DNA from 2 places in the Kocuria sp. CPCC 205261 genome. Region 2 is predicted to be linked to the other one. Evidence: predicted binding sites of a transcription regulator. Region 2 holds the regulator's gene; the other holds the start of a gene.
The links. The regulator HspR, encoded in region 2, represses chaperone genes until heat shock. The targets are predictions, from matches to a motif close to AAGTTGAGTCNNNNNGACTCAACTT.
Positions count from the first base shown of each region.

Region 1: RF646_RS05860 (Hsp20/alpha crystallin family protein) is a predicted target of HspR. The motif match lies at 1,397-1,421, and genes of this name have one in related genera.

Region 1 covers NZ_JAVKPU010000004.1:81,242-84,645, reverse strand. The annotation lists gene RF646_RS05875 (1-phosphofructokinase family hexose kinase) at 1-291, opposite strand, end outside; gene RF646_RS05870 (GNAT family N-acetyltransferase) at 353-832, shown strand; gene RF646_RS05865 (ChaB family protein) at 896-1,315, opposite strand; gene RF646_RS05860 (Hsp20/alpha crystallin family protein) at 1,575-2,069, shown strand; gene RF646_RS05855 (MMPL family transporter) at 2,219-3,404, opposite strand, start outside.
Region 2 covers NZ_JAVKPU010000001.1:549,301-552,704, reverse strand. The annotation lists gene RF646_RS02565 (nucleotide exchange factor GrpE) at 1-459, shown strand, start outside; gene RF646_RS02560 (DnaJ C-terminal domain-containing protein) at 543-1,568, shown strand; gene RF646_RS02555 (heat shock protein transcriptional repressor HspR) at 1,570-2,124, shown strand; gene catC (muconolactone Delta-isomerase) at 2,207-2,518, opposite strand; gene RF646_RS02545 (BCCT family transporter) at 2,525-3,404, opposite strand, start outside.

The sequences.
Region 1 (3,404 bases), on a different contig from region 2:
GTTGCCGTACCCGTAGCGCACAGCATTGACCTGCATGCCCAACCCGTCCAGCATGGTGCGGATCAGCGAGCCCAGTTCCCCACCGAACGGCCCGCTCACGGACACGTCCGCCCCCAGCGACCCGGCCATCCGGGCCACCCACAGCCCCTGCCCGCCGGGGTGCATATGCACGTCCGACTCGTGGGAACTACGGTTACGATGCGCAGCCGGTTCCGTGATTTCCGTGATCAGCAGCGGAGTGGGAACCAGGATGGAGATACGCGGCTTGGGGCCGGGGCGGGTCTCGGTCACGAACGAAAGCTACATGACACGGGCGCTGGTGAACAGCACACCAAGGTGTCACCATGGTGGGATGAACGTCACCGCACCGGTTCGTATCGTGGAAGGTCAGGCCGCCAGTGAGCACACGCTGCGCGCCCTGAGCGCGTACTTCAGCGAGTTGAACAACCGGATCGACGGCGGTTTCGATCCCGAACTCACCGAGGTCACCGCCCCGGAGGACGTCACTCCGCCGCACGGGGATTTCTTCCTCATGACGGATTTGGTCACGGGCTCGGTCATCGCGTGCGGCGCGGTGCGCAAACTCGACGATGACCGCGTGGAACTGCGCCGGATCTGGGTCACCCCGGAACACCGCGGACAGGGCCACGCGCGCACCCTGGTGCGGGCACTCGAGAACAAGGTGCGCGCTTTCGGCGCCACCACGGCCGTGGTCTCCCTCAACGAGGAGATGACCGAGGGGATCGCGATGTTCCGCAAGCGCGGCTACGAGCCCGTGGATTCCTTCCACGACGCCACCACGGCCTCGGTCTTCCTGGCCCGCCAGTTGTAGACCCACCGATCGCAGGCCAGCAGTCACAAACCCGCAGGGTATGAGCCCGCCGAGCGGTGAACCTCAGTCGCGGGCCTCGCGCGTCTTCTTCCGGTTGGCCTTGTCGATCGCCTCGACCAATTCGTCCTTGGTCATGTCCGAGCGTCCCGTGATGTCCAGTTCCTGGGCGAGTTCGTACAGGTGCTCCTTGCTGGCATTAGCGTCCACCCCGCCGGCGGTGTCCTCCGCGTTCAGACCGCCCTTCTCGGCGCTGTCGTCCGAGGGCCCGTTGTGCTCCTTGGGCTCCCAGTGGTCCCCGACCTTCTCGTGGGTGTGCTTGACGGCCGACCACGCGGTGCGCGCCGCCCGAGCGTCGTCGTGGTATTCCTCCTGCGCCGAGTCGTAGGTCTGCGCGAACGTGTCCTGTGCCTTCTCGTCCGAGCGTTGCAGCGTGGACGGGATCTCGTCCTGACGCGCGTGGCCGTTCTTCTTCGCCTTGGGCACGGGGGCCTCCTCAAAGCGTTCGGGTGTCACTGGTGACTCGATCTTACGCGCCGCCGACGCCGCTGCGACAGGCCCGCCCGCTGCTTGAGTCAGTGCCACTCAGCTTTCGTGCGTCAGTGACTAGCACTTCCGCCGACAGCCTGCTACATTAGACGTTGTTGAGTCACAGAGACTCAAGAAACGTGATGGCTCCACGCGGGTAATCGACCGGATCGCGGGGCACAGCACGTGGGTGCCGCAGAGTGAAGGAGTAATCGTCATGGCTACATTCGACCCGTTCTCCGAGGTCCAGAACTTTGCCAACCAGGTCCTCTCCGGCCGCAACGGCCTGGAGCAGATGCCCATGGACCTCTACCGTCAGGGCGCCAACTATTACCTTGCCGCGGACCTGCCGGGCATCGATCCCACGAGCGTGGACGTGGACGTGGACGGTCAGCTGCTGACCATCCGTGCGCAGCGTCGTCTGCCCTCCGCGGAGAAGGACACCAAGTGGATCGTGCGCGAGCGCCGCAGCCACTCGTTCGTCCGCCAGCTCAACCTGGGCCAGGGCATCGACACGGAGAACATCACCGCCGCGTACGACAACGGCGTGCTGACCGTGACCATCCCCGTGTCCCCCAAGTCCCAGCCGCGCAAGATCCAGGTGGCCACCGGCCAGGAACACCACGACAACGTGGTCCTGGAGCACGACAAGGGCTCGGACGAGGACCGCTCGCAGAACGTGCAGAAGGACTCCGAGGGGTCGCAGGACTGAACAGGGCCGATCAGGACCGACCCTTCACCGGCGCTGACCGGCGAATCCACCCGGTCGGAACAGGCCTGCTCAATCGGGGGCTCACCGCCCCATGACATGAGTGTGCCCCGCAGGTCACCCTGCGGGGCACACTCATGTTCACGACGGGGTCAGCGGTTCATCCACCGCACCACGTGGTCGAGGTCCTCGGACGCGCGGGAGGACCAGACCATGAGCGCGTACACGTGCGGTCCGCCCTCGCAGACCACCGCGGTGGTGTCGACGTTTGCTCGCACCAGCTCGGCCACGAACTCCATGGTGTCCGGGTAGAGCATGTCCCGGTCACCCTGCAGCACGAACGTGCGGGGCAGTCCGCGCACGTCGCCGAACGCGGGGCTCACCATGGGGTCAGTGACGTCCCGTGTGCCGGCCCACCAACGAGCGGCGGCCCGAGCGCCGTCGGTACCGAGCATGTGGTCCGCGTCCCGGTACGCCTCGATCTGGGGGTTCGTCACCGTGGTGTCCACCCACGGGGCCATGAGGATCAGACCCGCCACGCCGAGATCGTCCGCGTCCCGCAGTCGCATGGCCTGGGCCAACGCCAGACCACCGCCGGCGGAGTCGCCCGACAGGAAGACGCGCGGGCCGAACGAACGGGCCAGGTCCCACACGCCGTCGGCGAGTTCGAGCGCCTCGTCCACCGTGTGATCGGGGGCGAGCCCGTAGCCCGGCACCACCACGGTGACCCCGGTGCGCTGCATCAGGGCGTCGATCCAGCGCCAGTGCACCGTGGTCATGGGGTTCACGTACGCTCCGCCGTGCCAGTGCACGACCACCGGGGCGTCCGCCCGGGTGATGGCCGCCTTGGGCCGCGCAACGATGACCGGGTACCCGGCCACCATGACCTTCTCGAAGCTCGCGCGCTTGTGCATCGCCTTGTGCGGTGCCGCTTCCTCGCCGCGCACGGCCAGGGACTCGAGCAGCTTCTCCTCGGAATCCAGCACATCCGGGAGCACCCGCAACGCCTGGTTCGTGGCGCGCAGCACCGGGTCCGCGGCGCGCACGATCACGTCCGCGGCCGGCTTGGCGGCCCGGTCCTCGGCAATGCACGTGCTCGTGGAAGCCGCCGCGTGCCGACCGCGACGCCGCTGGGTCCCCGCGGTCCCGGGCGTTGCGGTGTCTTCGCGGGAGCCCCCATTCTCGGCAGCGCCCGCGGGCTCACCGCGGCGCTGGGCGTCATCGGCCACGGCACCGAGAGGGGCCCCGGTGGCATGGTGCTGCCCGGCCGAGCGGCGCTCGGATCCCCGGTGGTAGGTGGCACGGTGATCGGCCGCGGTGCGGTGGTTCCCGACATGA
Region 2 (3,404 bases):
TCGTCGCAGGACGACGCCGCCCCGGCGGGCGAGTCCGCCGCGCAGAAGCTCGCGGACGAGCGCCTCGAGGACCTGCGTCGGCTGCAGGCGGAGTTCGTGAACTTCAAGAACCGCACCGCGCGGGAGAAGGATCAGCTGCGGGACTTCGTCTCCGGCGAGATGATCACCGCGCTGCTGCCGGTCCTGGACGACGTCGACGCCGCCCGCAAGGCGGGGGACCTCGAGGAGGGCCCGTTCGCGGCGATCGCCGCGAAGCTCGAGGAGGCCCTCACCAAGAAGGGGCTCACGCGGATCGGCGAGGTGGGTGAGGTCTTCGACCCGAACATCCACGAGGCCGTTCTGCAGCAGCCCACGCAGGACGTGGCACCGGATCATGTGTCCATGGTGCTGCGCTCGGGCTTCAAAGTGGGCAACAAGGTCGTCCGAGCGGCCCAGGTGGCCGTGGCGACGCAGCCGTAGCGACACCATGAACTCGGGGCGGGTCCACATGACGGGACCCGCCCCGAGCCGTATCACAGCACATCGAAGAGAAAGGAGGCGTCATGGCCAGTCAGGACTGGATTGACAAGGACTTCTACAGCGTCCTGGGCGTCTCCAAGGACGCATCCCAAGCCGACGTCAAGAAGGCGTACCGCAAGCTGGCCCGCAAGTACCACCCGGACCAGAACCCCGGGGATGCGGCTGCGGAGAAACGGTTCAAGGACATCACCGAGGCGAACTCGGTGCTCTCGGACCCCGAGGAGCGTGAGCAGTACGACGCGATCCGGGCCATGGGCTCCGGCGCGCGCTTCACGGCTGGCGGTCCGGGGGGTGCCGGCGGCGCCGGCGGAGCGGGCTTCGAGGACATCTTCGGAGACATCTTCAACGGCGGTGGCGGCCGACGGCGCTACACCACCTCCAGCGGCGGTGGCCGCGGTTTCGAGGACATCTTCGCCCAGTTCGGCGGGGGCCAGGGCGGCGGCTTCGGCGGCCAGTCCGGGTTCGGCGCTCAGGGTGGCTTCAGCGGCTACCAGGCCCCGCCCGCCAAGGGCGAGGACATCCACACGACCACCACCATCCCGCTGCGCTCGGCGTACAACGGCACCACGGTGAAGCTGCGCCGAGGCAACGGTCAGACCACCACGGTGCGCGTGCCCAAGGGTGTCAAGGACGGTCAGCGGCTGAAGATCGCGGGCAAGGGCCACACCGGCCCGGGCGGCAACGGGGACCTCTTCGTGACCGTCAAGGTCAAGGAGCACCCGTTCTTCACCCGCGAGGGCCAGGACGTGCACGTGGACATCCCGGTGACCGCTGCGGAGGCCGGACTCGGGACCACCGTGCAGGTGCCCACGCTGGACGAGGGCCATGTGACCGTGCGGGTCCCCGCGGGGACGTCGTCCGGGCACCGGATGCGTGTCAAGGGCAAGGGCTTCACGTCCGGGTCCACCACGGGCAACATGATCGTAACGGTGCAGATCCAGTTCCCGGCAGACCTGGACGATGCCGCACGGGAAGCACTGCAGGAGTTCGCGCGGGCCACCGAGGACTTCGACCCCCGGGCGAACCTGAGCGAGGAGGCGGCGCTCTGACATGGCCATCGACTTCACCCAGCCAGTGTTCGTGATCTCGGTGGCCGCGGAGCTCGCGGACATGCACCCCCAGACCCTGCGCCAGTACGACCGCATGGGTCTCGTGACCCCGTCCCGGGCCTCCGGGCGGGCCCGCCGGTACTCCCAGCTGGACGTGCAGAAACTGCGTCAGATCCAGGAGTTCTCCCAGGAGGGCGTGTCCCTCGAAGGGATCAAGCGCATCATCCAGCTCGAGAACCAGGTGCAGGCGCTGCAGACCCGGGTCACGGAACTGTCCGAGGAACTCGAACGGGAGCGCCGGGCGCGGCAGGAGCGGGACATGATTTTCACCGCCGGTTCCGCCGGGGATGTGGTGCGCATGGCCCGTGGCACCCGGCGCTCACCCCGCAAGGTGTCCCAGGCGCTCATGCTCTACCGCCCGGCCAAGCCCGAGGCTGCGGCCACCGGCCGGGACGCCATACTGGGCCGGGATACGGCCCCGGGCCGGGACGCGGCGTCCGCGCGGCGGGATGCGACGTCGTCGTCGACCACGAAGCTGCGCGGCTCGCAGAAGTAGACGACCCGCGAACGGCGAGATCCCCGCGGCTCCTCTCGGGAAGGGCCGCAGGGATCTCGTCATCCGGGAGTACCGCGAAGGACTACTCCTGGATCGTGTTGCCGTCGAAGAAGTCGTCCGTGGTGGCGTTGGGGTGCTTGGCCAGCGGGGTCACCTTGACGTTCATGTACGCGAACATGGGGAACCCGGACAGGACGGTCTGCAGCTCGTCGTTGTCCTCGACGTCGTAGATCGAGTAGTTGGCGTACTCGCCCACCACGCGCCAGATGCCCTTCAAGACACCCGTGCGCTGGAGTTCACCGGAGTAGGCCTTCTCGCGGTGCTGGTAATCAGCCTTGGTCTCGTCGGTCATCGATTCCGGGAAGACCACGTCCATGCGGGCCAGGAACAACATGCAGGGCTACTTTCTCTCGGGGTCCGTGGAGGCTGCGTCGGGTTCCACCCTAGGCGCTGCCGCGCGCTCGCCGGGGTGTACGACGTCGTGCGAATCGGTGAACTCGCCCGTCTCGTAGTCGTAGGCCACGGGGTTGCCGTCCTCGTCCGTGCGCCGGTACCACTCGGTGACCTCCGGGGCGCTCGAGTCGAAGTCCGCGCCCGCCGCCCACTTGCTGTCCGGGGCGCGTTCCACCGAGAACGTGAAGTCGTCCCCGTACTCGTCGATGCCGTGGCGTACGGACTTGTCCACGGCCCAGCGCGAGTACTGCTCGCGGATGACCATGGGGTCCCGGCGCAGGTCCTTGTGGAAGGCCACGGCCATGACGAACATGATCAGCGTGAATGGCAGGGCCGTGACGGTGATCAGGTTCTGCAGACCCGTGAGCGCGTTCTGTCCGCCGATCAACAACATCACCACGGCGATCCCGGCCATGCACAGTCCCCAGAACACGGTGATCCGCCGCTTGGGGTTCGGGTTGCCCCGCTGGGACATCTGGGACGTCACCACGGAGGCGGAGTCCGCGGTGGTGATGAAGAAGATGGCCAGCATGAGCACCACGATTCCCGCCATGATGCCGGCCGCGGGCATGCCGTCCAGGACGGTGAAGAAGATCTCTTCCGGGGCCGGCAGGGTCTGCGCGGTGCTGTCCGGGGCGATCGCGTGGTCCTGCATCTGCTGGTGGATGGCGGTCCCGCCGAGCACCGTGAAGGCCATCACCACGATGGACGAGGGGATGAACAGCACCCCCAGGATGAACTGGCGGATGGTGCGGCCCCGGGAGATCTTGGCCACGAAGACCCCCACGAAGGGTGCCCAGGAGACCCACCAGGCCCAGTAGAACGTG